One region of the Planctomonas sp. JC2975 genome, then DNA from elsewhere that is predicted to be linked to it. Evidence: predicted binding sites of a transcription regulator. Region 1 holds the regulator's gene; each other region holds the start of a gene.
What was found. Region 1 encodes HrcA, which represses chaperone genes, less so after heat shock. Its sites were predicted from a motif close to TTNGCACTCGNNNNNNNCGAGTGCNAA; they were not measured.

Region 1 (10,359 bases):
GCCCCAGCACGTCCGCCGGCCGCGTTCCGCTCTCGATGATGCGAGCGGAGCTCGCCACCTCGACCGGGCTGAGGTCCTGTCCCTCGCGCACCATGATCAGCAATTCCTCCACGAGTCTGCGTGCGGATTCCACCTGTTCCGGGTCACCGGTGATGGAGATGTCGTTTCCCCGCACGTGCACGTCGACCAGCGGGTACTGCTTCTCGAGAGTCGTCAGAAGTCTGTCCTGGGCGCCGAGCAGCCGCACCATGGCCACGCCGTCGACGTGCAGGCGGGCTTCCGCGCCCTCTGACGCGACGCCGGACGGCGCCTGCGCCTCATCACTTCGAGCCAAGGGTTCCTTCCGCAAGACCTCCTGCGAGCACGTGGGCGTGCACGTGGAAGACCGATTGCCCGGCGTTCTCACCGGTATTGAAGACGAGGCGGAACTGTCCGTCAGCATGCTCGTCGGCTATCAGCTTCGCCACCTTCACGAGGTGCGCGAGCAGAGCAGGGTCGGCGGCAGCCAATTCGACCACGTTGCCGAACGCGGCAGTCTTGGGCACGACGACCACGTGCACGGGAGCCTGCGGCGCGATGTCGTTGAACGCGATCACGCGGTCGTCCTCGTACACGACATCGGCGGGGATCTCCCGGTCGATGATGCGCGTGAAGATGCTCGGTTCGGTCTGCGTCATGGCGTCCATTCTACGAAGAGCGGCCCGCTCGGGCCCGGTGGACGGGTGCGGGTTCGCCGTAGGCGTGACGGCGACAGGTGCCGCACGACGACGGCTCGGGCAACTGCGGTCGCGCTGGCACCGCCTACCAGCGGCCCAGCGCGACGTTGAGCACGGCGATGGCGGCCGGTCCGGCGCTCGAGGTGCGCAACACGGAGTCCCCCAGCCGAACCGACGTGGCGCCGGCGGATGCCAGTCGTGCCGACTCCTCGGGCGTGATGCCGCCTTCCGGGCCGACGACGACCACGATGTCGCGGTCATCCCCATGCTGGAAACGGATGCCGCTGAGCGGCTCGTCCGCGCCCGGCTCGAGCACGAGAACGCGACTCGACTGCACTGTCTGCGCCAGCTCGGCGGACGTCACCGGTTCGCGCACCTCGGGGATCCAGGAACGCATCGATTGCTTCGACGCCTCGCGCACGATGGCAGTCCACCGCTGGACGCCCTTGTGCACCTTCTCACCGCTCCACCGCGACACGGACCTGGATGCCTGCCACGGCACGATCACGTCCACGCCGAGCTCGACGGAGGCCTGCACGGCCAGTTCGTCTCTGTCGCCCTTCGCCAGCGCCTGCACGAGCACGATGCGCGGTCGCATCGCGGCGACGCGACGCACGGCATCCGCTCGCAGCACAACGCGGGACGGACCGGCGACGAGCACCTCGCCGTCCACCACGAGCCCGCGTCCGTTCGACACGGTCAGCGCATCGCCGACCCGCGTGCGGCTCACCGAGACGATGTGTTTGGCCTCCTGGCCGGTCACGACGATGTCGGCACCGGGTTCGACATCCGTGAGTTCCTCGAGCAGGTAAAGGTTGGCCATGCCTGCCTTCCTACAGGAAGCGGTCGCGCAGCTTGGAGAACAGGCCCTGCTGGAACCGTGCCAGGGTCGGGGACTCCGCCTTGTGGTGCGCCGCGAACTGCTCGATGAGCTCGCGCTCCTTGCGATCGAGCTTCGTCGGGGTGACGACCTGCACGCCGACGCGAAGGTCGCCGCGTCCGGTGCCGCGCAAGTGGGTGATGCCCCTGCCCTTCACGGTGATGACGTCGGCGCCCTGCACGCCCGGCTTGAGCTCGACGTCGATGTCGCCGTCGAGCGCCTTCACCTTCGCGTGGGTGCCGAGCACGGCATCCGCCATCGAGACGCTCAGGGTGCACAGCAGGTCGTCGCCGTCGCGGCTGAAGATGTCGTGGTGCCGCACCTTGATCTCCAGGTAGAGATCGCCGTTGGGGCCGCCGGCCGGGCCGGCCTCACCGCTTCCCGGCATCTGCAGACGAAGGCCTGTGTCCACACCCGCGGGGATGTCCACCGGAACGGTCCGGCGCGCGCGCACGCGGCCCTGGCCCTGGCACGTCACGCACGGTGTGGCGATGACCGTTCCGTATCCTCGGCACGTTCCGCACGGCGACGAGGTCATCACGTTGCCGAGGAGCGAGCGCACGGTGCGCTGGATGCTGCCCGTTCCGTGGCAGATGTCGCACGTGACGGGCGCTGTGCCCGGCTGGCAGCAGGATCCGCCGCAGGTCTCGCACACGACGGCGGTGTCCACTTCGAGGTCGCGATGGGCGCCGAAGACGACCTCGTCGAGATCGACTTCCACCCGGAGCAGCGCGTCTTGTCCTCGCTCGCGGCGGGATCGGGGACCGCGTTGCGACCCACCGGCTCCCCCGCCGAAGAACGTCTCGAAGATGTCGCCGAATCCACCGAAGCCGGCGCCGTCGAATCCGCCGGCCTGTGGGCCGAGGTCGTACTGCTGACGCTGCTGCGGGTCGCTGAGCACGTCGTAGGCGTGCGTCACGAGCTTGAACCGCTCCGATGCCTCAGGGCTCGGGTTCACGTCGGGGTGGAGCTCGCGGGCGAGACGGCGGTACGCCTTCTTGATCTCGTCGGGGCTGGCGTCGCGAGAGACACCGAGGACTTCGTAATGGTCGGCCACGAAGGGGATTCCTTAACTCTGGGGGCGTGAAGACGTGGGTCGCGGCTGCTGAATCGGGTTCATTCGCCGAGCAGGCGGGACAGGTAGCGGGCCACCGCTCGCACGGCGGCCATGTTGTTGGAGTAGTCCATTCGGGTGGGTCCGAGCACGCCCAGCCGGGCGACATCGGTACCGCGTCCGGCGTATCCGCTCGCCACCACTGACGCCTCCGAAAGAGGTGCTGACGCGTTCTCGCGTCCGATCCGCACCGACACCCCGTGCTGATCCTTGGCCATCTCGCCGAAGAGCTTCAGCAGCTCCACCTGTTCCTCGATGGCCTCCAGCACGGGCGTGACGCTGCCGCTGAAGTCGTGTTCCGTGCGCACCAGGTTGGCCGCACCCGCCATGATCAGCCGTTCTTGCCTGGTGCCCTCGATCTGGTCGACGATCACCTGGCACAGGGATGCCACGACCTCGCGACGAGCCTGCGTCCATCCTTCGGCGGGCATCCGCTCGGCGAGCGATCGCAGCACGGATGCCGCATCCGACAAACGCAGACCGGCCGCCTCCGCGTTCACCCGCGCTCGCAACTCGGCGAAGGCGTCCTCCGACAATTCGCCGTCGGGCTCCGCGATGCCCTGCTCCACCACTCCCGAATCGGCGATCAGCACGCACAGCACGCGTTGCGGAGCGAGCGGCACGAACTCGATGTGACGAACCCGCGCTCGAGACACCGACGGATACTGCACGAGAGCGACCTGCTGCGTCAGCTGCGCAAGCAGGCGCACCGTACGGGCGAGAACGTCGTCGACGTCGACGGACTGACCGAGGAACAGCTCGATCGCCTGCCTCTGAGCAGTGGAAAGCGGACGCAGCTCGGACATCCGGTCGACGAACAGGCGGTAGCCCTTGTCGGTCGGGACGCGTCCGGAGGACGTGTGCGGAGCAGCGATGAGCTCCTCTTCCTCCAGCGCCGCCATGTCGTTGCGGATGGTCGCGGCAGACACCCCGAATCCGTGTCGCTCGACGATGCTCTTCGATCCGACGGGCTCGCGGGAGGCGACGTAGTCCTGCACGATGACCCGCAGCACTTCGAGACTGCGTTCCGACACCATCGCGATCGCTCCCTCCCGCTCATGAAGTCCGTACACCGTCTCCGTGCCGGAGATCCGGTGCAGACGGGCACCTATTGGCACTCCCGGCATTCGAGTGCCAATCATATCGTGCGGCCCTCGACGCGCGCTGAGCCGCGCCGCACGTGGGTGCGGGAAGCCCGGCCGCGATCCGGGGTGTCGACACTGCGACCCCGACCTTTGCGGCCGCGCCGCCGTGGGCAGTACCGTAGCGCTAACTCGCGCGGCGACGTGGCTGTGCTGGCCCGTCCGAGCCCAGAGCGAGACAGCGACCGAGCCATCGAAAGGCACAGTGCCATGAGCGATCCCAACAGCCCTGAGCAGCCGGGCCAACCCGAGCAGCCGGGCCAACCCGAGCAGCCAGGCCAACCCGAGCAGCCAGGCCAGCCCCAACAGCCGGGCCAACCGCAGCAGCCTGCTGCGCCGCAGCCACCCCAAGCCCCGCAGCCGCCTCAGTACGGACAGCAGCCTCCGCAGCAGCCGTACGGCCAACCGCAGTACGGGCAGCAGCCGCCTCAGTACGGGCAGCAGCCTCCGCAGTATGAGCAGCAGCCTCCGCAGTATGGTCAGCAGCCTCCGCAACAGCCCTACGGCCAACCGCAATACGGCCAGCCCTACGCGGCAGCGCCTGCACAGCCGTTGAGCCCCGAGGCGGACAAGACAGCAGCCATGTGGGCGCACATCGGCGGAATCGTCGGATTCCTCCCATCCCTGATCATCTGGCTCGTGCTGAAGGACCGCGGTCCGCGCACCAACGTCGAAGGCAAGGAAGCCCTGAACTGGCAGATCACCTTCACGATCCTCTACGTCGCGCTCTGGATCGTGATCTCGATCATCGGCGGCATCACCTCCGCGGTCGGGCTCTGGTTCATCGGCGGCCTGCTCGCTCTTCTGCTCTGGGCACTCTGGATCGTCAACGTGATCTTCTCGATCATCGGCGGCGTCCGGGTGAACGCGGGCGGAAGCTACCGCTATCCGTGGAACTTCCGCTTCATCAAGTGACGACTCGCCAACGCTGAGTTGCGCGAAGAGCCCGGGACGGCGCGCCGTCCCGGGCTCTTCCCCTGCACGCTGTCGTGCCCTATGTTGTTGGCGCGAAGCGTCGCGCACTGTGGCGCGGCCACTCGAAGGAGTCAGTGATGAGTAACGTTCCTCCCCCGCCCCCACCCCAGAACCCCTACCAAGGCAGCACCGCCATGGATCCTGCGGCCGAGAAGACCTGGTCGATCCTCATTCACCTGGGAGGTGCTGTCGTCTCGTTCATCACGTACGCCAGCCTCGCCTTCCTTCCGGCACTGATCGGATTCCTCGTACTCAAGGACCGCGGTCCCTTCGTGCGCGAGAACACCAAGAACGCGCTGAACTTCCAGCTGACCATGCTGATCGGCGTGATCGTGGGCTGGATCACGGCCTTCATCATCATCGGATTCGTGATCCTGCTCGCCGTCTGGGTCGTCAATATCGTCTTCAGCATCATCGCGGCCGTCCGCGCGAACCGTGGCGAGGTGTACAGGTACCCCATCACGATCCAGTTCGTGAGGTAACGGCCGGCGTTCACGCCAGCAGCCGACGCACCACGGCGTCGGCAAGCAGCCGCCCTGTCCTGGTCAGTTCGACCGACCCATGCAGGGCGGCTTTCGCATCCACGAGTCCGTCGGCGATCAGGCCCGCGACGGCCGCCCGTCCAGCACCGTGCAGCGCCGACACCGGCAGGCCGTCGCGGATGCGCACGCGGAGGAGCACATCCTCGAGCTCGCGAGTGGTCGCATCGAGCGTCTCGCGGCCGGCGGCGGGCGATTCTCCGGCGAGGACGCGCTGGGCGTACGCGGCCGGATGCTTCACGTTCCACCACCGCACCCCGCCGACGTGGCTGTGCGCACCGGGACCGACGCCCCACCAGTCGTGGCCGAGCCAGTACGCGAGGTTGTGCCGGGACCGGTGCGCGGCATCCTTAGCCCAGTTGCTCACCTCGTACCATTCGTAGCCGGCGGCCTCGAGCCGCTCGTCGACGAGTTCGTACATGTCGGCCTGAAGGTCCTCATCGGGCTCCGGCACCTCGCCCCGACGGATCTGTCTGGCGAGCTTCGTGCCGTCCTCGACGATGAGCGAATAGGCCGACAGATGGTCGGGGTCGCACGACAGCGCCGCCTCGACGGAGGTGCTCCAATCCGTCAGCGACTCCCCCGGCGTTCCGTAGATGAGATCCAGGCTCACCTGCAGGCCGGCGTCCTTCGCCCACTGCACCACGAGCGGGATCCGCTCCGGGTCGTGCGTGCGCTCGAGGGTCCGCAGCACGTGGGGAACAGCGGACTGCATGCCGAACGACACCCTCGTGAATCCCGCTGCGGCGAGATCGGCGAGGTAGCCGGCATCCACGCTGTCGGGATTCGCCTCCGTCGTCACCTCGGCATGCTGCGCTAGACCGAAGGTCGACCGCACCGCGGCGAGCATGGACGCGAGGTCGGCCGAGGGAAGGAGCGTCGGCGTGCCGCCGCCGAAGAACACGGTCGCCGCTTCGCGCGACGGAATGCCGGAGAGCGCGAGAACCTCGGCGCCGAAGGCCACCTCGGTCGCCGCCTGCTCTGCGTAGTCGGCCTGGCGCGCGCCGCGGAGTTCGGTCGCCGTGTACGTGTTGAAATCGCAGTATCCGCACCGCACGCGGCAGAACGGGACGTGCAAGTACACACCGAAGTCCCGCGAGGTCGCGTCGACGGCCGCGGACGCCGGAAGCAGGCCGTCCGACGGCGCCGGGTCAGCGATCGGCAGTGTGCTCGGCATGCTCGACCCGTGCGGTGACCTCCGCCGCGGGGTCGCGGTGCACCTGGACATCGACGGACGGAATCGTCCCCGCGGTGTCATCCGTCTCGCCGGCGACCGACGCCTCTGCGATCACCGGGTTGCCCGTCACCGGATGCAACGCCCTGAGGTAGCGCTTGGCGAGCTGAGCCTGGCCGATGCGGACGAAGGGCGCGATGAAGGCCCTGGCACCGCCTGCCGTCTTGGAGAACGATCGCATCGTCAGCCACACCGAGTCGTCGTCGCGCCTCTCGAGTACGAACGCCTCTTCACCGGACAGCGGATGCCCGCGCATCGTCCCGTAGCCGAACCCCACCCGGTTCTCCTCCTCGATCACGTAGACCACGCGCACCGGCGCGTTGAGGTGGAAGGGCCCGAACGGCACGCGCAGCAGGGCGGTCATTCCATTGGAGATGTACGGATGCCCGTCCTCGTCGAAGACCGCCTCCGTGCCTCGATGGCGCTCGAGACGCTCAGGGGTTCCGTCTTCCGCGTAGTGCACTCCGGCGTATTCCTCGCCCGTACCCGGATCCACGCTGACGACCTCGACGCCACTCCCCCGCTGAACGCCCCACGTCATCAGGGCGCGCAGGGACGTCTCGAAGCGATCGTCCCCGCTGCCCAGCCGAATGGACCGGGCGTACGGACGGTATCCCTTTGGCGGATGCTGCGTCAGGTCGTGAGAGAGCGTCGCGCCAACGGCTGCGTAGGTCACCGGCTGATCGGTGAAGGTACTGCGTCGCATGGCCTTCGTGAACGTGCCCTTCGTCTCGGTGCCGGTATCGCTGCGGGTCGTGTGGGCGATTCGAGCCACCCGTCGTGTCGCCCAGGAAGTTTAGCCGAACCGGCGCAGCGCATCCTGCACGCCTGGTCAGGGCCGGAACCCTACTTGCGTTCCTTGCCCTCGACGTCGCCCGACAGCGCCGCGATGAACGCCTCCTGAGGGACTTCGACGCGACCGACCATCTTCATGCGCTTCTTTCCCTCCTTCTGCTTCTCGAGGAGCTTGCGCTTTCGCGTGATGTCGCCGCCGTAGCACTTGGCCAGAACGTCCTTGCGCATGGCGCGGATCGACTCGCGCGCGATGATCCTGGCGCCGATGGCGGCCTGCACCGGCACCTCGAACTGCTGGCGCGGAATCAGCTTCTTCAGGCGCTCGGTCATCATGACCCCGTACGCGTAGGCCTTGTCGCGGTGGACGATCGCGCTGAAGGCATCCACCTGCTCGCCCTGCAGCAGGATGTCGACCTTCACGAGGTCGGCCTCCTGCTCGCCGGACGGCTCGTAATCCAGGCTCGCGTAGCCCTGCGTCCGGCTCTTCAGCTGGTCGAAGAAGTCGAAGACGATCTCGCCGAGCGGCATCGAATACCGGATCTCCACCCGGTCCTCGCCCAAGTACTCCATCCCGAGCAGCGATCCGCGCCTGGACTGACACAGCTCCATCACCGTGCCCACGAAGTCCTTGGGCGTGAGGATGGCGGCCCTCACGACCGGCTCGCTCACCGTGTTGACCTTGCCAGCCGGATACTCGCTCGGGTTCGTGACGGTGATCTGCTTGCCGTCTTCGGTCGTGACCTCGTAGATCACACTCGGAGCGGTGGTGATGAGGTCGAGGCCGAACTCGCGCTCGAGACGCTCGGTGACGATCTCCAGGTGGAGCAGGCCGAGGAAGCCGCAGCGGAACCCGAAGCCGAGCGCCACAGAGGTCTCCGGCTCGTAGACGAGCGCGGCATCCGAAAGCTTGAGCTTGTCCAGCGCCTCGCGCAGCTCCGGGTAGTCGCTGGCGTCGATCGGATACAGACCGGAGAACACCATGGGCTTCGGCTCCGTGTACCCGGCAAGGGCCTGAGTCGCGGGCTTCGCGGCGGAGGTGACGGTGTCGCCCACCTTCGACTGGCGAACGTCTTTCACACCCGTGATGAGATAGCCGACCTCGCCGACGCCCAGACCCTTCGATGGGGTGGGCTCGGGCGAGGAGACTCCGATCTCCAGAATCTCGTGAGTCGCCCGCGTCGACATCATCTGGATGCGCTCGCGCGGGGTGAGCTGCCCGTCGACCATGCGCACATAGGTCACGACGCCGCGGTAGCTGTCGTAGACCGAGTCGAAGATCATGGCGCGTGCGGGAGCATCCCTCACGCCTGAGGGGGCGGGCACCAGCTCGGTCACGCGGTCGAGCAGCGCGTCGACGCCTGCGCCGGTCTTGCCGCTGACACGGAGCACGTCGTCGGGACTGCCGCCGATGAGATCCGCCAGCTCACGCGCGTACTTCTCCGGCTCGGCCGCCGGAAGGTCGATCTTGTTGAGCACCGGGATGATCGCGAGGTCGTTCTCGAGCGCCAGGTAGAGGTTCGCGAGGGTCTGCGCCTCGATGCCCTGCGCGGCATCCACGAGCAGGATCGCTCCCTCGCACGCCGCCAACGACCGGGAGACCTCGTAGGTGAAGTCGACGTGACCGGGGGTGTCGATCATGTTGAGCGCGTACGTGTCGCCCTCGAACTGCCATGGCATGCGAACGGCCTGGCTTTTGATGGTGATGCCGCGCTCGCGCTCGATGTCCATGCGGTCGAGGTACTGCGCGCGCATGGCGCGCTCCTCGACCACACCGGTCAACTGCAGCATGCGGTCGGCGAGCGTGGACTTGCCGTGGTCGATGTGCGCGATGATGCAGAAATTGCGGATGCGCGCAGGGTCTGTCGCGGCGGGCTCGAGGGCCGTTGTGGCACGTGGGGACATCGTTCGGCAATTCTCCCATGAACGGCCGGGCGCTCCGTGCGCCCTTATCCGGCGAAGCGCTCCGCACGCTCGACGACCACGCCCTGCCCGTTCTCCCAGCGATAGACCTCGGCCCCCGAGATGAAGACACGCTCCGCGCGGCTCATCACATCGAGCGGATCACCGGACCAGAGCACCAGATCGCCGTCCAGGCCGGGACGGATCGACCCGACCCTGTCGTCGAGTCCGAGGAAAGAAGCGGGATTGATCGTCAGCGCCTCGAGCGCGGTCTGCGGATCGAGCCCTTCCTTCACCGCGAGCGACGCCTGGTGAACGAGGAAGTTGATGGGCACAACCGGATGATCGGTCGTGATGGCGACGCGCACCCCGGCCGCGGCGAGCCGTCCGAGGTTGGAGATCGCACGGTCGCGTAGCTCCACCTTCGAACGCGACGTGAAGAGCGGGCCGAAGATGACCGGGATGTCCCGTTCGGCGAGGATGTCGGCGAGCTTCGCGCCATCCGTTCCGTGGTTGATGACAGCGGTAGCCGAACTCGTCCGCAAGACGCAGCGCTGTCGCGATGTCGTCGTGCCGGTGCACGTGCTGATCCCACGCGAGTTCGCCGTCCAGGACCTGCACCAGCGTCTCCTTGGCGAGATCGCGCGCGAAGGGCTCGCCCTTGGTCGCGGCGGCGTCGCGGGACGCCCGGTAGTTCTGAGCATCGACGAACGCCTGCCTCAGCACGTACGCGACACCGAGCCGGGTGCTCGGAGTCTGCTTCTTCTCGCCGTAGACCCGCTTGGGGTTCTCACCTAGCGCCGACTTGACGCTGACGGCTTCCTTGATGACCTGCTCGTCGATGATCCGGCCGCCCCAGGTCTTGATCGCCACGGTGCGGCCGCCGATCACGTTTCCGCTGCCGGGCTTCACGACGACGGACGTGATGCCCCCGCTCAGCGCGTCGCGGAATCCCTCGTCATCGATGTCGATAGCGTCGATGGCCCGCACGCCGGCGGTGTTCGGATCCGTCAGCTCGTTGGTGTCGTTGCCGGCAGACCCGTTGGCCTCCTCGTGGATGCCGAC
Region 2 (10,359 bases), 1.2 Mb from region 1:
TCGGGACGCCAGCAGCGCGAGCGGCCAGCGATGCCTCGTACACGGCGGTGATCTGCGGCACCCCGACGCCGGTGATGATGCGCGTGGTGCAGATGGAGCCTGGGCCGACACCGACCTTGATGCCGTCGGCGCCCGCGTCGACGAACGACTGCGCTCCTTCGCGGGTGGCGACGTTGCCCCCGATGACCTGCACGTCGCGCGTCGCAGGATCCTTCTTCAGCCTGGCGACCATCTCGATCAGCATGCGGACGTTGCCGTGCGCCGTGTCCGCGACCAGCACGTCGACGCCGGCGTCGATGAGTGTCGTCGCGCGCTGCCACGCGTCGCCGAAGTAGCCGATCGCCGCTCCGACGAGCAGGCGGCCGCTGCCGTCCTGCGACGCGTTCGGGAACTGCTCCGATTTGACGAAGTCCTTGACCGTGATGAGGCCGGTGAGACGGCCGGAATCGTCGATCAGCGGGAGTCGCTCGAGCTTGTGCTTGCGCAGCAGGGTCGTGGCCTCTCCGCGCGTGATCGTCGACGGACCCGTGATGAGCGGCGCGTGAGTCATGACGTCGGCCACGGTCGTCGTCTTCCACTCGGCGACCGGCGTGAAGCGGAGGTCGCGGTTCGTGACGATGCCGATCAGCCGCTGGTCGCCGTCGACGACGGGGAAGCCCGAGATGCGGTACTCGCCGGCGAGCGTGTCGAGCTCCTCGAGCGTTGCCGACTGGCCGATCGTCACGGGGTTGTCGATGATGCCGGTCTGCGTGCGCTTGACGAGATCGACCTGGCGCGCCTGGTCTTCGATCGACAGGTTGCGGTGCAGCACACCGATGCCGCCCTGGCGGGCCATGGCGATCGCCATCCTCGCTTCCGTCACCGTGTCCATGGCGGCCGAGACCAGAGGCACTCGCAGCGAGATCTCCCGGGTCAGCCGTGAGGTGGTATCGATGTCCGATGGGGCGAGGTCCGAGTATCCGGGAAGCAGAAGCACGTCGTCGTAGGTCAATCCCATGAAACCGAACGGGTCTGCCTGGTTCATCTCTCCCCTGTCTTCGCCTGGGTCGTTCATGAGGAGATCATCCCGAGAACGCCCGCTGTCCGACGCGGCGCGTGTGCGCCGGCATCGCTCTTGCTCGCCGTCACCCTCCGCGTCGGGAGGGCTGATCGTGGTGCAATCGCCCTGCACCAGCGCGTTCGGATGTTCCAGGATAACGCCGTGTTACTGACAAGAATTCCGGATGCCCGACGCGGCCGCGCGCATCAGCCGCCTCATGCAGGCACCGGCGCCGCCGAGCCGGGGGTGGGAGTGAGCGCTGCGACCACCCTCTTCACGCCCTTGCGGATCGCCCGGCCGGTGCGCTTGAACCAATCGTCGTCGTCCTTGTCGCGGTTGAGCACCAGAGCCACGACGCGCATGGCCGCGATGGCGAGCCACAGTGCGGCGAAAACGGTGTCCCCGGCACTCACATCGATGATCGCGATCACCGTCGACAGCACGGCGACGACGCATGCCAAGAGCACGTAGCGTGTGCGCCACACGTAACGCTGGTGCGATCCGCGTACGGCGCGACGATACGTGGCCAGCGCGTACGTCTCCGCGAAGTTCGCACCGAGCACCGCGCTGAGGAGCAGCAGCGTGCCGATCGACATGCCTCCACTATGCGCCAGGAGCACGGTGAACGACCCCGTGGATCCGCTTCGAGATCGCCCGCTCCCGCCGGGGAGAACGGCGGAACATCGGGATCAGCTCAGCAGGATCAGGGCAGCGCGATCAGGGCAATGCGATCAGCACGGGCGCGATCGACGCCACACGACCGGCGGACCGCAGACGTTCGGGCGCGGATACCCGGCATGCTCACTCGGGCAGCGGGTCGGATGCCACGGCATCCGTCGACTCCTCGTTCGCCGTTCCTGCTCGGCGGTCGCGACGTACGGCGAGTACGAGATCGACCGTGAGCACGGCGAGCGCGACCCACACCAGCCCGAAGCCGATCCAGCGTTCGACGGGCATCGGCTCGTGCAGCAGCGCTACCCCGACGATGAGCTGCAGGATCGGAGTGAAGTACTGGATGAAGCCCATCACGATGAGCGGCAGCCGTCTCGATGCCGCTGCGAAGAACAGCAGCGGCACGGCGGTGATGACGCCGGCTCCCACCAGAGCGACAGTGTGCCAAGGTCCCTCGTGACCGAGCGTGATCCCGGTGGTTGCGCCGACCACGATCAGCTGCACGGCGGCGACCGGCGCCAGCCACGCCGTCTCGAGCGTGAGTCCGCTGAGCGCATCCACATCGCGTCCGACCTGCTTCTTCACCAGCCCGTAGAGGCCGAAGGAGAACGCGAGGGCGAGGGCGATCCACGGCAGCTTGCCGTAGCCGACCGTGAGCACCACGACGGCGACGAGCGAGATGCCGATCGCGATCCACTGCGTCACGCGGAGGCGCTCCCGCAGCACGATCACTCCGAGCAGCACCGTCACGATCGGGTTGATGAAGTAGCCGAGCGATGCCTCGACCACCTGGCCCGACGTCGTCGCGTACACATACGTCTGCCAGTTCACGTAGATGAGCGCGCCTGCGGCGCCCATGATGAGCACGATGCGCGGCCGCTTCAGGATCGCGGCGAACGGGCGCCATGCCCTCGTGACCAGGATGGCTATCGCGCAGAAGACGAGCGAGAACAGAACGCGCCACGCGACGATCTCGAAGGGTCCGGTCGGCGCGAGCGCGATGAAGTAAATCGGCAGGAAGCCCCAGACGAGATACGCCGCAACGGCGTAGAAGATGCCGCGGCCGGTGTGGGACTGGCCGGATGCGTCCGTTCCTGCAGGTGACGCCTCTTGCGGCGTTTCGGGCTGCTGAGCGCTGGCATCGGATTCGGACACCAACCAATCGTATGCGTCACCCCCGGCGCTCGATCGCCGACCGATCCAGGCTCGGCTTCAGCCACCGAGCATCGATCGACAACCGGTGCGAAGTGCAGAAAACGCGCTTCGCCTGCGGCGGGAAGTGCGTTTTCTGCACGTGAGACGTGGCTCGGGCGCCGGCACGACGCCCGAACGGGTCCGTGGCAGTGGGCGGGGCGGTCGGGGCAAGGTGGAGACGCGGAAGGGGTCCGGATGCATGGCATCCGGACCCCTTCTTGAGCGTTGCGGCGAAGCGTGCCGCGAGCGTCAGCGCTCGATGACCGCCAGCACGTCGCGAGCCGACAGCACGAGGAACTCGTCGCCACCGAACTTGACCTCGGTTCCGCCGTACTTCGAGTAGAGAACCTTGTCGCCGACGTTCACGTCGAGCGGCACGCGGTTGCCGTTGTCGTCGATGCGACCGGGGCCGACGGCGATGACCTCGCCCTCCTGCGGCTTCTCCTTGGCGGTGTCGGGGATGACCAGGCCGGACGCAGTGGTCTGCTCAGCCTCAACCTGCTTGATAACGATGCGATCCTCGAGCGGCTTGATGGAGACCGACACGGTTGACCTCTTTCTGTACTTTGTACTGAAGACGTTGTTAGCACACTGACACTGAGAGTGCTAATGAGCAGTGTAGGCGCACGGTTGGCACTCGTGCAACGTGAGTGCAAACCAGGGTCATCGTCCGGGCGTCGCCGTGCGCACGACGGCCCCGGCTTCGACGGCCGGTATGACGTCAGTCGCCCAGTCTGCGGAACTCGCGGTCGACGTACGCCACCGACTCGCCTCGCTCGCCCACGTGGATGTCCAGCACCTCGGCGAGCACCAGCACCGACGATCCGACACTGGTCTGCTGCAGGATGCGGCACCTCAGCGCGACCCGGGCCTCCGCCAGGTGCGGCTCGCCCGTCGGCAGGTAGGACCACCCCTGCTCCGCCGTGAACCGCTCCGTTCCCGACACCGCGAACACCCGAGCGAGGTCGACGTGCTGCGCGTCGAGAAGGTGCACGAGGTGCGTCGGAGCGGAGAGGATACCGCCGGCACTGCCGGTCGCGCGTGTCACCGAGAAGGCCAGCGACGGCGGGTCGATCCCCACGGACGCCACGCTCGACGCGGTCAGGCCGACAGGCCCCTCTTCGGTCGTCGCAGTGATCAGCGCGATCCCCGCCGGATGCAGTCTGAAGGCCTCCTTGAAGGCGGCGGATGTCGCCTCCCGCGGCGGCACGGAACGAACGTCCTGCACGGCAGCCAGGGCTGCAGCTGCGACGGATGCGGTTGAGGATGCGGTTGTGGTCATGCGAGCTTCTGTCGGACTTCTGTCGAGCGCGGAAGGTACGGAGTGGGGGTGGGAGGCGCTCGATCATCGCTCCGGCGGTTGCTCAGAGTGCGCTCGTGGTGATGCCGCGCGCCACCCACCAGTGTACGACTCTAGAACCTCAACCAATGTTGAGGTCAAGTTCCGAGCTCTGCTCCGCTGCGATCGGGCGACCGAACCGCCGTCGGCCCGGTCGCGATAGGTTTGCGCAGTGGAACGCGCGGAACTGGTCGAGCTGCTGAGCCCGGAAGGCCTGCGCCTCCTGGACTCGCTGCCTCGATACGAGAGCGCAGCAGACGTGGTGCGCACGGTGTCCGCGTTGCGCAAGGAGGGGCATCCGCCCGGCCTGGTGGCGGCAGCGCTGACTCAGTCGAAGCTGCGAGCGAAGGCCGCGGGCAAATTCGGGCCGTTCGCCGATCGGATGCTGTTCACCGAGGCAGGGCTCGAGCAGGCGACGCGGCTGTCGGTCGCCGCGCGCCACGCCGCGCGGTTCTCGCGCGCCGGACTGACCAGGGTGGCGGATCTCGGCTGCGGCATCGGCGGGGATGCGATGGCATTCTCCGCCCTCGATCTCGAGGTCACGGCCGTGGACGCAGACGAGGTGACGGCCGCCATCGCCAGCTACAACCTGGCCCCGTTCCCGCAGTCGCAGGTGCTGAACGCCCGTGCCGAGGACGTCGACCTCGTCGGTCAGAACGCCGTCTACCTGGACCCCGCCCGCCGCACGTCGGGTCACGCGAACACGAGGCGGCTCTCCGATCCGGGCGACTGGTCGCCCAGCCTCGACTTCGCGTTCGGCGTGGCGGAGCGGATGCCCGTCGGCGTCAAGCTCGGACCCGGCGTCGACCACGCACTGCTCCCCGACGACGCGGAAGCCCAGTGGGTCTCCGTCGACGGCCAGGTCGTCGAGGTGGGCGTCTGGACGGGCACACTGGCGCGGGACGGCATCCGTCGTGCCGCGCTCGTTCTGCACGGCGATCGCGTCGCCGAGCTCACCGCCGCCGGCGATGCCGACGACGAACCGGTCGGCGAGCTGGGCGACTACCTGTACGAGCCGGACGGCGCCGTCATCCGTGCCAGGCTCATCGGCGACCTGGCACGAGGTCTCCAGGCACGGATGCTGCGGCACGACATCGCGTACCTCACCTCAGACTCATTCGTCGAGACCGACTTCGCCGTCGGGTTCCGCGTGCTCGAGGAGCTGCCGTACAAGGAGTCCGAGCTGCGGGCCGCGCTCGCGGCACGACACATCGGCACCCTCGAGATCAAGAAGCGCGGAGCGGATGTCGACCCCGCCGCCCTGCGCAAGCGGCTGAAGCTCAAGGGCGAGAGCTCTGGCACCCTCGTGCTGACCCGGATCGGCGCGCGGCACGTCGCGCTGCTGGTCGAGCGGATGGGCGCATCCGCCGGAGCGTGACCGGCCGGTGATCGCCGAGCTGGCGTGCCGGACCGGACGAATCCGATCGACGATCGCTCGAAGCAACAAGCCAGACCCGCAGAACGAAACGGGAACGGGCCGCCCCGTAGGACGACCCGTTCCCGGACGAGTGCGATCGAGTCGCGCTCAGTATGTGTAACTGTAGGACGCGCTCGCCACCGCGGCGATGATGATGAAGATGATCCAGAGCACGATGAACAGCACGGACACGAATCCAAGGATGATGCCCGTCAGCCACATGCCCTTCGCCTGAGGCTCGCGCGACTTGCCGAGGAACCCGAGAACGATGGCGGCGATCCCGAACAGCGCGCCCCATCCGAGCGAGATCACGCCGATGATGCCGCCGATCAGCGCGAGGATGCTCAGAACCGGTGACTTGCCGGCGGGTGCCGGCGCGTACGGCTGACCGTACTGCGGAGCACCGTAGGGCGGAACGGGCGGCTGCTGCGGTGCACCGTACTGCGGAACCGGCGGCTGCGGAGCGCCGTAAACCGGCGACTGCTGAGGCGCACCGTATCCGGGCTGCTGGGGTGCGCCATACGGCTGCTGAGGCGCGCCGTACGGCTGTTGCGGTGCGCCGTACGGCTGCTGCGGTGCGCCATAGCCCGGCTGCGGCGGGGCGGGAGGCTGCGGTGCTCCGTATCCCGGCTGCGGCGGCACGGGCGGCTGTGCCGGCGGCGGCGGTGCAGGCTGTTGCGGTGCCGCGTCAGGCTGTTGCGGCACCTGCTCCGGATTCTGCGGAGCGTTGGGGTCTGACATGGTGTTCCTTTCGTGAGCCATCGGACGCCGTCGACGCGCGCGTCCGAAGTATGCCTCTATGTCGCAGGAGCGTGATGCCTGACGGCACCACGCTCCGGGTTGCGACGATGCTATGACCGTCGCGGTGAGGCGAATCGCTCTGCTGCGACCGCCTCACCGACTGATCAGTACGAATTCAGGGACGAACTCACCGACGCCAGGACCGCAACGACGACGATGATCGCGATGATCTCGATCACGATGGCGACGAATCCGAGGATGATGCCGGTCAGCCAGAATCCCTTGGCCTGCGGCTCACGGCTCCTGCCGATGAAGCCGAGGACGATCGCCGCGATCGCGAAGAGTCCACCGAAGTAGAAGAACGCTCCGACGATGCCGATGATGCCGCCGACCAGGGACAGGATGCTGAGGATCGGCGATTTCTGAACCGGTCCGGGCGCGTAGGGCTGACCGTACTGCGGAGCTGCCGGTGCTGCGGGAGCGGCACCGTACTGCGGCGGGGCGGGCTGCTGGGGAGCCGCCGGCTGCGGTGGGACGGGTTGCGCCGGCGCGCCGTAGGCGGGCGGCTGCGGGGCGGGCGGAGGAACCGGAGCGCCTGCCGGCGGCTGCGAAGCAGGAGGCACGGGGGCCCCGGCAGGCTGCTGCGGAGCCGAATTCGGATCCTGAGGAGCGTTGGGGTCTGACATGTGCGTGGTCCTTTCGTGACCTGTCGCCGAAGCACGGACGCTTCGACCGTTCGCCCGCGACAAAACCTGAGCGAAAGCTGTGTATTCCAATGCTGGCATTGCACTCTGAGGGTGTCAACGAAGGCTGTCTCTGGCGTGTCACGCAGCTATGACCGCGGCCAGCCGTGCCGAGCTCGTCGAGCATGCCGCTCGATGCCCCGGCCGGCGGCGAACGGCTTGTCTGCTCAGACCTGGATGTCGGTGACCGGGAGGGTGGAATCCGCCCCGAAGTCGAGACCGCTCGGTCCGTGTCCGGCCGCGATGCGCTGCGCTGCGAGCGCGGCGATCATGGCGCCGTTGTCGGTGCACAGGGACAAGGCGGGAATGCGCAGGGTGATGCCGGCGGCATCCGCTCGCTCCTGCGCCAGCTGCCTGACGCGGGCGTTGGCGACGACGCCGCCGCCCAGCAGCAGGCGCGGCACCTCCCGGTCGACGCACGCCGCTACGGCCTTGCGCAGCAGCACGTCGGCGACGGCCTCGCGGAAGCTCGCCGCGACATCCGCAATGGGAACCGGCTCGCCGGAGTCCTCGCGTTTCTCGACCCAGCGCGCAACAGCGGTCTTCAGCCCCGAGAACGAGAAGTCGTACCGGTGCTTGGCCATGTCCTTGGGCAGCGTGAGCCCTCGTGGGAACCGGATGGCCGCTGGATCGCCGTCGAGTGCGACACGATCGATCTGCGGTCCCCCCGGATACGGCAGGCCGAGCACGCGCGCGACCTTGTCGAACGCCTCGCCCGCCGCGTCGTCGATGGTCTCGCCGAGCAGCTCGACGTCGTCGGTGAGACTGCGCACGTGCAGCAGCGACGTATGGCCGCCCGAGACGAGCAGTGCGATGGTCGGCAGCTCGATCTGGCGCCCCGGGCCGCCGTCTGCGTCCAGCAGGTCTGCGCCGACGTGGCCGACCAGGTGATTGACGCCGTACAGCGGCTTGTCCAGCGCGACGGCGAGCGCCTTAGCAGCGCCGACGCCGACCATGAGCGCGCCGGCGAGGCCGGGGCCGCTGGTGACCGCGACCGCGTCGACGTCTGCCAGGCGGATGCCGGCCCGCTCGACCGCCTCGGTGATGGTCGGCTCGAGCGCTTCGAGGTGCGCGCGCGCCGCGACCTCGGGCACGACTCCGCCGTAGCGCGCGTGCTCGTCCATGCTGGAGGCGATCATGTTGGCGAGGAGCCGGGTACCGCGCACGATGCCGACGCCGGTCTCATCGCACGAGGTCTCGATGCCGATGACCAGGGGTTCCGCTGCGGTCATGCGATGCCCTCCGACTGGCTGCGCTCGCTCGCGGAACCGACTCCGTCGCCGCCGCCCACGGAGTCCGGCGACGGGAGAATGAGACGCATGACGACCGCGTCGACGTCATCCGGCTGGTAGTAGTGCGGTCGCACGGCAAGCGCCTCGAATCCGAGGGAGCGGTACAGCTGCTGGGCGTTCGGGTTGTCGGCGCGCACCTCGAGGAACACATCGCGGACACCGCGCGAGGCGGCCTCCTCGATCATCGCGACCATGAGCCGGCGGCCGAGGCCGTGGCGACGGTGTCCGGGAGCGACGGCGATGGTCTGGATGTCCGCATCCAGCGATCCGCTCACCGCCCGGAGGCCGCCGTATGCGACGACCTCGCCATCGTCGTCGGCCACGAGGTAGTGGGAGTGCTCACCGGCCAACTCGGATGCCATGCCCGCGCTGGACCAGGCATCCGTCACGAAGATGGACGTCTCGAGCGCCATGATGGCGTCGAGATCCGCCCGTGTCGCCCGCCGCAAGGTCGGCCCGGCCGTCATGCCGTCACCCGCTTGGGGCCGCTGGACGGCGTTACATCAGGCGACCGCAGGTACAGCGGACGGTCCTCCGCGAACGGGCGGTGATGGAAGTAGAGCCACTCCGCGAGAAGCCCGAGCTGTCCGGCGGAGACGGATGCGGCGTCGTACCGCGACCCGCCATCGGCGTGCGGCAGCGCATCCGGCTTGCCGAGGCCCGGGCCGCCGATGCGTAGCGGGATGCCCACCTCGTCGATGCCGCCGTACTCGCTCCAGTAGAGCTCGCGGCGACGCGCATCCGTCACGACGAGGAGGCGTCCGGAGTGACCGGCCCCGTAGCGCTCCAGCGCGACCGCGTCGTGGCTGACGAGCGGGACGAGCGGCTTGCCAGCGCCCAGCGCGAAGGCCTTGGCGGCGGCGATGCCGACGCGCAGTCCGGTGAACGGACCTGGACCCATTCCGGCGACGACGCCGGACAGCCGCTCGGGAGTGACGGATGCCTGCACGAGCGCATCCCGGATCATCCCGCCGATCACCTCGGCGTGCCTCATCGTGTCCACGGTGCTCAGCTCGCTGAGGACCCCGGCGTCGCGGTCGACGACGGCCACGGACGTGCCGGCGGAGGTGTCTATGGCGAGGAGCACCCGTCAAGCGTAGTCACGGCGGCCGGTCAACGGATCGTCGGCGGCACGCGGCGCCGCGAATCCCCACGCGAGTCCCACCGCGATGGCGGCCATCCCCATCCAGCCGATGGGTGAGGGGAGGTCCGCTCCGAACAGAACGCCGAGGAGCGCCGCCGTCGGCGGCGCGAATCCGCCGGTCAGACCGGTGACCGCTGCGCCGACACGACCGACGCTCGTGAACCACAGCACGTAGGCGGATGCCGTGGCGATCGCACCCGCGTACACGATGCCGAGCAGCACGGGCACGGACAGGAGCTCCGGCCAGTGCGCACGCTCGAAGCCCACGGAGATCGCTCCGCACGCGACGGCGGCGATCGTCGTGGTCGCGAGCGAATAGGTCCATGAGCCGACCCGGTCGATCACGCGCGCACCGAGGAGCGTGAATGCGGCCTCGCACAGCATGAGCACGACGGCCATGGCGATGCCGAGGCCGTCGGCGTGCCCGCCGCCTTCCACGGCAACGGCGCCGAGCGCCACGACCACGGCCGCCGCGACGATCCGCAGGCTCGGTGCGCGCCGGCGCAGCAGCGGTGACAGGACCGCCAGCACGACGGGTACGCACGCGACGGCCGCGCCCAGGACGGCCGGATCGGCGTGCGCTGTACCGACCACGAGGGCGACGTTGAATGCAACGAGGCCGGTGGCCGAGCCCGCAACGATCCAGATCCATTCCCTTCCGTGCGGCAGCACGAGCCGGGCGCGGAATACGCGGACGAAAACGAGCAGGGCGATCGCCGCGAGCGCGTACCGGAGGCTCTGCACGGCGAACACCGGCGCGAACCGCAGCACGCCGCCG
Region 3 (10,359 bases), 1.0 Mb from region 1:
AGTCCATGCCGCCGGCGTCGCCACCGGGGATCGGAGCAGCCTTCTCCGGCTTGTCTGCCACGACCGCCTCGGTCGTGAGGAACAGGCCGGCGATGGATGCCGCGTTCTGCAGAGCAGAGCGGGTCACCTTCACCGGGTCGTTGATGCCCGCCTCGAGCATGTCGACGTACTCACCGGTCGCGGCGTTGAGGCCCTGACCCGAGGGAAGCTCGGCGACCTTGGCCGCCACGACGCCCGGCTCGAGTCCGGCGTTGAGGGCGATCTGCTTCAGCGGCGCCTCGATGGCGACCTTGACGATGCTCACGCCGGTCGCCTCGTCGCCACTGAGCTCGAGGTTCTCGAACGCCTTCTTGCCTGCCTGGATGAGCGCGACGCCACCACCGGCGACGATGCCCTCCTCGACGGCAGCCTTCGCGTTGCGCACGGCGTCCTCGATGCGGTGCTTGCGCTCCTTGAGCTCGACCTCGGTGGCCGCGCCCGCCTTGATGACGGCGACGCCACCGGCGAGCTTGGCGAGGCGCTCCTGGAGCTTCTCGCGGTCGTAGTCGCTGTCGGTGTTCTCGATCTCGTTGCGGATCTGCTGCACGCGGCCGGCGATCTGCTCCGGGTCGCCCGCGCCCTCGACGATCGTGGTCTCATCCTTGGTGATGACCACCTTGCGAGCCTGACCGAGCAGGTCGAGGGTCACGTTCTCGAGCTTGAGACCGATCTCCTCGCTGATGACCTGACCACCGGTGAGGATGGCGATGTCCTGCAGCTGGGCCTTGCGGCGGTCGCCGAAGCCAGGAGCCTTGACGGCGACCGACTTGAAGATGCCGCGCACCTTGTTGACGATCAGCGTGGCCAGGGCCTCGCCGTCGACGTCCTCGGCGATGATCAGCAGCTGCTTGCCCGCCTGGATCACCTTGTCGACGATGGGCAGAAGGTCCTTGATGTTCGAGATCTTCTGGTTGGCGATGAGGATGTAGGGGTCCTCGAAGACCGCCTCCTGGCGGTCGGGGTCGGTCACGAAGTACTGCGACAGGAAGCCCTTGTCGAAGCGCATGCCCTCGGTGAGCTCGAGCTCGGTGCCGAAGGTGTTCGACTCCTCGACCGTGACGACGCCTTCCTTGCCCACCTTGTCGATGGCCTCGGCGATGATCGCGCCGATCTCGGGGTCACCGGCGGAGATGGATGCCGTCGCGGCGATCTGCTCCTTGGTCTCGACCTCCTTGGCGGCGGCGACGAGCTCCGCGACGACGGCAGCCGTCGCGGACTCGATGCCGCGCTTGAGGCTGATCGGGTCGGCTCCGGCCGCGACGTTGCGAAGGCCCTCGCGCACGAGCGCCTGGGCGAGCACGGTCGCGGTCGTGGTGCCGTCACCGGCGACGTCGTCGGTCTTCTTCGCGACCTCCTTGACGAGCTCGGCACCGATGCGCTCGTACGGGTCGTCGAGCTCGATCTCCTTCGCGATGGACACGCCGTCGTTGGTGATCGTCGGGGCGCCCCACTTCTTGTCGAGCACGACGTTGCGACCGCGGGGGCCGAGGGTCACCTTGACCGCGTCGGCAAGCGTGTTGAGTCCACGCTCGAGGCCGCGACGAGCCTCCTCGTTGAAAGCAATGATCTTTGCCATGTTGTTTCTCGTCCCTCCCGGACGTACGCGAAAGAATCAATGGGTTAGCACTCAGAAGAAGTGAGTGCTAAAAGGATTCTGGCACTCGCCCCCCGTGAGTGCAAGACGAGCGGATGCGCCGCGTCACAGGGCGACGGCGACGTGCGGCACGCGGGGCTCAGCACGCCCGGCCATCATGGAGGGGCGTCCGGGCACTCGATCTGCAGGCCGAGGCAGCACGGCACTGTCGGCCGAACGAGCGATGTCGTCGGAAAGATCCCGAATGACTCGGCAAGACCGGTGAGCCCGGAGTCAGCGCCGTTCGAGGCGGCGGCGCCTGAGTGCCGACGCAACGGCATGCGCGGCCAGTGAGGCGGCAGCCGCAACCACCGCGCTGAGGAGAGCGAGCGCCGCGAAAACGGGCAGGGCGCCCACCATCGGTCCACCTCCGCTGTATCCGCCGACCAGGAAGGCCGCAGCGACGGCGAACCCGAAGACCGCCGCGCTCGTCACAGCGAGCCAGCGAGAGCGGATGGCGGCACCGATCGCCAGGCAGCACAGCGCCCACGGGATCAGAACCAGCGCTGTGCCCGAGAACAGAATCCTGACGCTCGCTGCGCCGATCAACGCCCCAGCCACCGCCAGCACGACGAACGTCGCGGCCGCTCCCCACCTCGTGGCGACCACGGACACGCTCACGAACGCCCGGCTGGGGTGAGAGTGCTCGCCATGGCGGGCACGAGCCGGATGCAGAAGTATGCCGCCAACGCGAGCGACACCGCCGCCTCGACGTACCAGAGTCCCTGCCCCCAGTGCCCGCGCAGGACGACACCGCCGATGCCTGCCGCGAGCAGCGCGAGTCCTGCGCCGCCGAATGCCGTCGCCCCGACCGCCCAGACGACGGGCCGAGGCACGCGGCGACGCGGGATGCTGGCCGCACGGCGCAACAGGAACGCCGCCAGCACCACGAGGCCGACCACGAGCAGCCCGGCGATGGAGCCGGCGACCGCGAAGAGGAACGAGTCGTCGGACGCCTCCATCGCGGCGGCCGTCCGGCAGTTGCCGGCCGTCGGCTGCACGAGCATCCAGTGCGCGCACTGAGCGGCAGCGAAGCGGTACGAGCTCGGCGCACCGTAGACCCACTGCGTGGACGTGAGCAGCGCGAGGAGACGCGCGATCCCAGCGGAGAGGCCGACGGCCACGAAGCCGATCGCCGCCAGCCAGCCGCCGGCGAGGGCGAAGGCCGTTGCCGCGGCCACGAACGGATGCGGATCGACGGCGCGCGCAACGTGCTCGGCCGACCCGAAGGCGTCGATGGCCGCCTGCTGCGCGGCATCCTCGTCCATCCCTGCCTCGACGGATGCCGCGGCAGCGTCCCGCAGATGGGCCTCCGCCTCCGCGAGCATGCTCCGGCACTCCGCCGGATCGCCGTGCAGACGACCGAAGAGGTCGTCGAGATACGAGTCGATGCGATCGCGCCCGTCGGTCATGCGAGACCCCCGATCACGCTGTCGACAGCGACCGAGAATCTGCGCCACTGGGCGGTCTGATCGGCGAGCTCCCTGGCACCCGCGTCGCTCAGCCGGTAGACGCGTCGGCGGCGCCCCTCCACCGCCTGCCAGTCGCTGTCGACGAGCCCGCCTGCCTCGAGACCGTGCAGCGCGGGATAGACAGTGCCTTCCGCCAGATCGAACTCGCCCTCGCTCCGCGCCTTGAGCGCCGTGATGACGTGGTATCCGTGAGCCGGTCCTGCACTGAGGATGCTGAGGAGCAGGAGGTCGAGGTTGCCCCGGATGCGATCGTGTCCCATACCTCGGAAGCCTAGGTATGGGACATCCGCATGTCAACGATCAACGCGGCACTGCAGTACAGACAAGAAAGAGGGGACGCTGCCTCGGCAGCATCCCCTCTTATCGATTCGTTGTCGTCAGGCGGGTCGGACGGACTCCGCCTGCGGCCCCTTCGATCCACTGCCGACCTCGAAAGTCACCTGCTGACCCTCTTCAAGGACCTTGTAGCCATTCATGTCGATTGCGGAGTAGTGAACGAAAACGTCCTGTCCCCCACCATCGACAGTGATGAAGCCGTAGCCCTTTTCAGCGTTGAACCATTTGACGGTTCCGTTCGCCATTTAATACTCCCATTGCCCTTCTGCAACGCCGCATGGTCGCGCACGTTGGATCCCGATAGTAGCGGGCGCCCTAGCCCAGTACGAGGGGTGTTTCCAGATTGAGACAATCAATGACAGACATCCGCTTCGCGCATCACAGCGCGGCAAACGGGGGCCTTTACTGGTGGGTGGGTTTGTAGTCGTCGCCGAGCACGATCGTGATGTCCGCTCCGGATGCCGCGAAGTCCTGGGTCACCTGGATCGGTGCGCCCGCGAGCTCCTGTGAGACGGCGAGCGCCGCGGCCTCGTTCTTCGGATCCGAGTAGTACACCGTTGTCGTCTTGACGTCGGTCGAGCTCGCGTTGGCCGGGGTGATGTTCTGCCAGCCGGCGGCTTTCAGTGTGGTGGTGGCGTCCGCCGCAAGGCCCGACTTCGTCGTGCCGTTCAGGACGATCAGGTTGAGTGCCGGATTGACGGCCGGCGTGATGGTCGGTGTCGGTGTCGGCGTCGCGGTCGGCGTCTGGGAGGCCGTCGCGTGCCCGAAAGGCAGGTTGACGTTCAGCGTGCCGTTGATGGCGAAGATGGCGAGAGCGCCGAGACCCACGATGACGATGACGGCTCCGGCGCACCAGGCGACCCAGATCCAGCCGTATCCCTTCGGCCGCGGAGCCCTGTGCGCGCCGATGCGCTCGAGATCGTCGGGGATCTGGTCGAATCGGTCGTTCGGGAACTTCTGGGCCATGGGCGGAGGTACTGATCCTTCAGTTCGGGCGCGGTGACCGCGATCGGGTGGCTTCGGATGACGGGATCACTGCGGCGGACGGAGGCGGTCCGCACGCGCTGCGAGACGGGCGGCACGCACCCGCTGCAGGCGACGCACCAGCATCGGGTCGTGCACGAGTGCGGCCGGCGACTCGATCACGCGGCCGAGGACCTGATAGTACCTGGCCGCGGAAAGACCGAACTGATCGCGGATCGCCTGTTCCTTGGCGCCGGCGTGCTTCCACCACCGTCGCTCGAACTCCAGAACCGCTCGATCGCGCTCGCTCAAGGCGCCTTCGTGGTCTGCGCCGACGCCGTCATCACCTGAGGTGTCGCGCGCGCTTCCCGGTTCACCCACGCGCCTCACCTCCTGCCGATCAGCGCCATTGTAGGGGTGCAGCGCAGCCGTCACCGGGAGGCGTGCCGCCTGCGACCGGGTGAGGCGTCGCCACCGGGAACAGCTCTGCGGCGGCGCTCGTTAACCTTGATGTGCCGATCGGCGCAGGCGGAGAGGATGCTCCGTCATTCAGGAAGGATTCCCAGCCATGACGTATGCCGTCTCCAAGTCCGACGACCAGTGGCGCGAGGAGCTCAGCCCGGAACAGTTCGCGGTGCTTCGCGAGGCAGCGACCGAACGGCCGTGGACCGGTGAGCTGCTCGACGAGAGCCGCGCAGGCATCTACACCTGTGCCGCGTGCGGTGCAGAGCTGTTCAAGAGCGGAACGAAGTTCGACTCCGGATGCGGCTGGCCGAGCTTCTACGAGTCCGTGCGTCCCGAGGCTGTCACCCTCATCGAGGACACGTCGCTCGGAATGGTGCGCACCGAGGTTCGCTGCGCATCCTGCGGATCGCACCTCGGCCACGTGTTCCCGGACGGGTTCGGCACCCCGACAGGCGACCGGTACTGCATGAACTCCCTCTCCTTGTCCTTCGCCGCAGACGGCGACCGGCCGGCCGAGGCGTGACGATGGGGTCCGCCCGCGATGCGATCGCCAGCAGGCGTTCGCAGTCGAAGGTGACGGATGTCGCGCCGAGCCACGAAGAGATCCTCGAGTTCGTCACCGTGGCGGCACGGGTCGCCGACCACAGTTCTCTGCGGCCGTGGCGGCTCATCGAGCTGCGCGGCGCCGCGCGCGAGCGGCTGGGCGCGGCGATCGCCGAGGCGGAGCATCCCGGCGAGAACCGCGAACCGTCGACGAAGCCGCTCAGGGCGCCGCTGCTCATCGCTGTGGTGTCATCGCGGCGGGAAAGCGTGAAAGTGGCCGCCTGGGAGCAGGATGCCGTGGCATCCGGCATCGCCCACATGCTCACCCTCCTGCTCGATGAGGCCGGCTGGGGCGTGATGTGGCGAACCGGCCACTACACGCGGTCCTCTGCCGTGGCCGCGATGCACGGACTCGGCGAGCACGAGCGGCTGCTGGGATGGCTCTACGTCGGCGGCAAACCTGATCCCAAGGAAGGGAAGGGCGACGGCGCACCGAAGCGGATCGATGCGCGCGAGTTCGTCAGCGTGCTCCAGTAGTTCCCCTTGAGAGGTCAGCAGACTTGCGGACTCGGCAGGCTTCAGAACTGGGCGCACGTCAGCGACGCCGCCGAATGCCGGAATCGCAGCGGCGCCTCGGATGTGCGGGCGCCCCACTGGCAGCCCGTAAGATGGTTCGGCGAGACGGACCCCCGTCCGGCCGGCTTGGCGCAATCGGTAGCGCAACGCTCTTGTAAAGCGTAGGTTGCGGGTTCGAGTCCCGCAGCCGGCTCAGAAAAGGCCCGGTCAGAATCGATTTCTGACCGGGCCTTTGCCGTCACGTTATGCGAGTCACTTGGTGCTGGTCGCAGTGGGAGTCGGGGTCGGGGTGGGCGTCGAGTACGTGTCGGCCTGCGCCTTCACGATGAACCCGCGGAACTCGTCCGCGTCGGTCAGCGACCCGCCGTACTGCTTGCCGTTGACGAGCACGAGCGGGGTGCCCTTGAGCTGCTTCACGCTCGAGTTCGGGATCGGACCCGTCAGTGTGCGATCAAGGGCGTTCTGCGCCCATTGCTCGTAACGTCCGTCGTCGATGCACTTGGCGATGGAGTCGTAGTTCTTGGCGCCGGACTGCTTCACGAGGTTCTTGAGCTGCTGATCCGTGAGCCCCGCCGTGTTCTCCTGCGGTTGGTTCTCGAACAGCGCCTTGTTGAGGGCCCAGAACGAGTTCGGATCGTAGTTGGCGACGCAGGCCACTGCATTGTCTGCGCGCAGCGAGTACTTGGTGCCGTTCGAGTGGCTGGCCAGCAGTGGAATGGGATGGATCTCGATGGTCGCTGCACCGCTGTCGACGAGCTTGCCGATCTGATCCGCGTTCGTCCGCTCGAAGTCGCCGCAGTAGGGGCACAGGTAGTCGACGTAGGTGACGATGCTGACCGTCTGGCCCGAGGAGTCAGGCTTGTTGGCCACCGGCTTGGCATCCGCTGCCGCCGCGGAGGTGCGATCCACCTTCATGCCCTTGCCGATCAGGATGCCGTCGCTCGCCATGTTCGCCGGCCCGCGGGACGGCTCGTGGATGGAGGAGACGATGACGACGGCCACGATGGCTGCGGCAGCCACGACGAGCGTGATGATGGTGGATCGAATGGCCGCACGGCGACGGCGTTCCTGCTTGCGGTGCGCCTCTCGCAGCTGCCGCGCCTTGTCACGGGCTGCGGCGCGTCGCTCACCATTGATCGGGCGCTGCGCAGGATCGCCGTTGCTCATTCGGTCTCACTTCGGGTGTGGAACTGCGGGGGGGGTCGCGGCATGCACCGGAACCGGCATGCGAACGCACCGACGATCGTAGAGCGGCACTCTGAGAAATGCCCAGACGGGTCCTGGAGATCCTTCGGACGCCTCCGGTGCGAACGCTGCGTCTCAGCCGTCCGGATCGGGCCTCGATTAGCCGGGACGGGCGCCATGTCGTAGCATCGGTGCTGGTCAGCGGCGACTGCCGTTGGCCACATAACATCCATTCACTCGGATCGTCCGGCACGTACCTGCCGGTGAAGGAGACACACAACCATGGCAACAGTCACGTTCGACGATGCGACGCGCATCTATCCCGGTGGCACGCGTCCCGCAGTCGACAAGCTGAACCTCGACATCGCCGACGGCGAGTTCCTCGTGCTCGTCGGCCCCTCCGGATGCGGCAAGTCGACGTCGCTCCGCATGCTCGCAGGCCTCGAAGAGGTCAACGAGGGCAACATCTTCATCGGCGACCGCAACGTGACCGACGTTCCGCCGAAGGACCGCGACATCGCCATGGTCTTCCAGAACTACGCGCTGTACCCGCACATGACCGTCGCCGAGAACATGGGCTTCGCGCTCAAGATCGCCGGCGTCAAGAAGGACGAGCGTGCGACCCGCGTTCTCGAGGCCGCCAAGCTGCTCGACCTCGAGCCTTACCTGAACCGCAAGCCGAAGGCGCTCTCCGGTGGTCAGCGTCAGCGCGTCGCGATGGGCCGTGCCATCGTCCGCTCCCCCCAGGTCTTCCTCATGGACGAGCCGCTGTCGAACCTCGACGCCAAGCTCCGCGTTCAGACCCGTACGCAGATCGCGTCGCTGACCCGTCGCCTCGGCGTCACCACCGTCTACGTGACCCACGACCAGACCGAGGCTCTGACCATGGGCGACCGCATCGCGGTGCTCAAGGACGGCGTGCTCCAGCAGGTCGGAACCCCGCGTGAGCTGTACGCAGAGCCGAACAACGTGTTCGTCGCCGGCTTCATCGGCAGCCCGGCCATGAACCTCTTCGCGGCCGACGTCACCGAGGGCGGCATCCAGTTCGGCAGCGCCGTCGTCCCCGTGGACCGCGAGGTCCTCGCCAAGGCCGGCAAGCAGGTCACCATCGGCGTGCGTCCCGAGGACGTCGTCGTGTCGACCAACGCGAGCTCCGGTCTCACCGTCGCCGTCGACCTGGTCGAGGAGCTCGGTGCAGACGGTTACCTCTACGGCCACACCGAGGTCGACGAGAAGCGCGTCGACATCGTAGGCCGCGTCGACGGCCGTCAGCACCCGAACGCGGGCGAGACGGTCTACATCACGCCGAAGCCGGGCCACGTGCACCTCTTCGACGCCGAGAGCGGCGAGCGCCTCGGCGGCGCCGTGGTCGACTAAGACCCCAGCTGTACGGAAAGCCCTGGCCCGAGTCTCTCGGGCCAGGGCTTTCCGCATTTCACGGATGAGGCCGGCAGCCTGAAGGCCGCTAGCCTTGTCGTCTATGGCTGGCTCCGTCAACATCACCGCGGCCACGGTCGATCCCGCGCTCCTCGACCTCCCGTGGAACCTCCCGTTGGACAAATGGTCCAACGAACACATCGCCATGCTGCCCAAGGGCATCTCACGGCACCTCGTGCGCTTCGCGCACCTCTCCGGCTACGTCATCGCCGTCAAGGAGACGACCGGCGAGATGGCCAGGCGCGAGTACGACATGCTCCGCACCCTGCAGCGACTGGACGTGCCGTGCGTGGAACCGGTTGCCGTGATCGAGGGCCGAACGGATGACAACGGCAAGGCCCTCAAGCCCGTGCTGGTCACGCGTCACCTCAAGTTCTCCCTCCCCTATCGCGCCCTGTACTCGCAGACGCTCCGTCCCGATACGGCGACCCGCCTCGTCGATGCGCTCGCCGTGCTCCTGGTGCGGCTTCACATGGTCGGATTCTTCTGGGGCGACGTCTCGCTCTCGAACACCCTGTTCCGCCGGGATGCCGGCGCCTTCGCCGCCTACCTCGTGGATGCCGAGACCGGCCAGCTCTACGAAGGCGGCCTCTCGAACGGGCAGCGCGAGAACGACCTCGAGATCGCCAGGGTCAACATCGCGGGCGAACTGATGGACATCGCGGCCGGCGGCCGCCTGGCTGAGGAAGTGGATCCGGTCGAGGTGGCAGGGGGCATCGTGGCCGCCTACCGCTCGCTGTGGAAGGAGCTCACGGGCAGCGAGTCCTTCTCCGCGTCCGAGAGGTGGCGCATCGCCGAACGCGTACGCCGGCTCAACGAGCTCGGATTCGACATCGAGGAGCTGGCCATCCGCACCGGGGAGGACGGCGCGAGCGTGCGCATCCAGCCCAAGGTCGTCGACGCCGGACACCACCAGCGGCGTTTGCTGCGCCTGACCGGACTCGACGCCGGCGAGAACCAGGCGAGGCGACTGCTGAACGACCTCGACTCCTACGCCGCGACCGTTGCGAAGCCCGGGCTCGACGAGGAGGGCATCGCCCACGAGTGGCTGCTGCGGGTCTTCGAACCTGTGGTGCGCGCCATCCCGGCCGACCTGAGGGGCAAGCTCGAGCCGGCAGAGGTGTTCCACCAGCTGCTCGACCACCGGTGGTTCATGTCGCAGGAGGAGGGACGGGATGTCCCGCTCGCCGAGGCGCTGACCTCCTACATCAACGACGTGCTGCGCCACCGTCGCGACGAGGCCACCGTGATCGCTCCGGTCACCGAGGCCTTCACCCTGCCGATCGACGTCGCAGACGACGACGCAGACGGCGACGACTGGAGGTCGAAGGTCTGACGCTCAGCCTGCGGACGGCATCGCCGTCCAGCTGATGGTGCCGTCCGTCTGCCAGGTGACGGTGACCGCGAGCGGACGCCCGTCGATGTCCCGGACCGCGTCCTTGGTGAGGGTCAGGCCGTGGGTGGCGATCCCGCCGAGCGACGCGCACGTCTCAGCGGCGCGCTCGCCGTCGACGACGGACACGAGGCAGTACTCGTGGTCGAGGCGCTGAGCCGCGTAGATCGTGCTGCTCTCCTGCATCGTCACGGAGCCCGCCACCACGTGGAACGACGTGGCGACGAATCCACGCGTCACGTCGTCCGGCAGGTCTCCGACACCGGGCGACTTCGCGAAGAACTCCTGGATCGCCGGGCCGGGAAGCGGACGGTATC

Region 2: groES (co-chaperone GroES) is a predicted target of HrcA. The motif match lies at 3,536-3,562, and genes of this name have one in related genera.
Region 3: groL (chaperonin GroEL) is a predicted target of HrcA. The motif match lies at 1,660-1,686, and genes of this name have one in related genera.

Annotation. Positions count from the first base shown of each region.
Region 1 is NZ_JABEKS010000001.1:549,983-560,341, forward strand. Features, by position in the region: gene HII28_RS02625 (PhoH family protein) at 1-250, opposite strand, end outside; gene HII28_RS02630 (HIT domain-containing protein) at 321-677, opposite strand; gene HII28_RS02635 (16S rRNA (uracil(1498)-N(3))-methyltransferase) at 802-1,539, opposite strand; gene dnaJ (molecular chaperone DnaJ) at 1,550-2,653, opposite strand; gene hrcA (heat-inducible transcriptional repressor HrcA) at 2,713-3,747, opposite strand; gene HII28_RS19845 (DUF4870 domain-containing protein) at 4,063-4,767, shown strand; gene HII28_RS02655 (DUF4870 domain-containing protein) at 4,905-5,309, shown strand; gene hemW (radical SAM family heme chaperone HemW) at 5,320-6,543, opposite strand; gene HII28_RS02665 (DUF1990 domain-containing protein) at 6,518-7,375, opposite strand; gene lepA (translation elongation factor 4) at 7,447-9,297, opposite strand; partial or broken gene HII28_RS02675 (amidohydrolase) at 9,342-10,359, opposite strand, start outside.
Region 2 is NZ_JABEKS010000001.1:1,747,394-1,757,752, forward strand. Features, by position in the region: gene guaB (IMP dehydrogenase) at 1-1,054, opposite strand, end outside; gene HII28_RS07910 (hypothetical protein) at 1,255-1,635, opposite strand; gene rarD (EamA family transporter RarD) at 1,841-2,767, opposite strand; gene groES (co-chaperone GroES) at 3,155-3,451, opposite strand; gene HII28_RS07925 (flavin reductase family protein) at 3,627-4,187, opposite strand; gene HII28_RS07930 (class I SAM-dependent methyltransferase) at 4,417-5,622, shown strand; gene HII28_RS07935 (DUF4190 domain-containing protein) at 5,770-6,402, opposite strand; gene HII28_RS07940 (DUF4190 domain-containing protein) at 6,567-7,088, opposite strand; gene tsaD (tRNA (adenosine(37)-N6)-threonylcarbamoyltransferase complex transferase subunit TsaD) at 7,313-8,377, opposite strand; gene rimI (ribosomal protein S18-alanine N-acetyltransferase) at 8,374-8,904, opposite strand; gene tsaB (tRNA (adenosine(37)-N6)-threonylcarbamoyltransferase complex dimerization subunit type 1 TsaB) at 8,901-9,524, opposite strand; gene HII28_RS20155 (DMT family transporter) at 9,528-10,359, opposite strand, start outside.
Region 3 is NZ_JABEKS010000001.1:1,554,101-1,564,459, forward strand. Features, by position in the region: gene groL (chaperonin GroEL) at 1-1,615, opposite strand, end outside; gene HII28_RS07185 (hypothetical protein) at 1,907-2,293, opposite strand; gene HII28_RS07190 (permease prefix domain 1-containing protein) at 2,290-3,084, opposite strand; gene HII28_RS07195 (helix-turn-helix transcriptional regulator) at 3,081-3,404, opposite strand; gene HII28_RS07200 (cold-shock protein) at 3,522-3,725, opposite strand; gene HII28_RS07205 (LytR C-terminal domain-containing protein) at 3,883-4,446, opposite strand; gene HII28_RS07210 (DUF3263 domain-containing protein) at 4,513-4,755, opposite strand; gene msrB (peptide-methionine (R)-S-oxide reductase MsrB) at 5,012-5,431, shown strand; gene HII28_RS07220 (nitroreductase family protein) at 5,434-5,988, shown strand; tRNA gene HII28_RS07225 (tRNA-Thr) at 6,148-6,220, shown strand; gene HII28_RS07230 (thioredoxin domain-containing protein) at 6,280-7,194, opposite strand; gene ugpC (sn-glycerol-3-phosphate ABC transporter ATP-binding protein UgpC) at 7,495-8,589, shown strand; gene HII28_RS07240 (DUF4032 domain-containing protein) at 8,693-9,985, shown strand; gene HII28_RS07245 (hypothetical protein) at 9,989-10,359, opposite strand, start outside.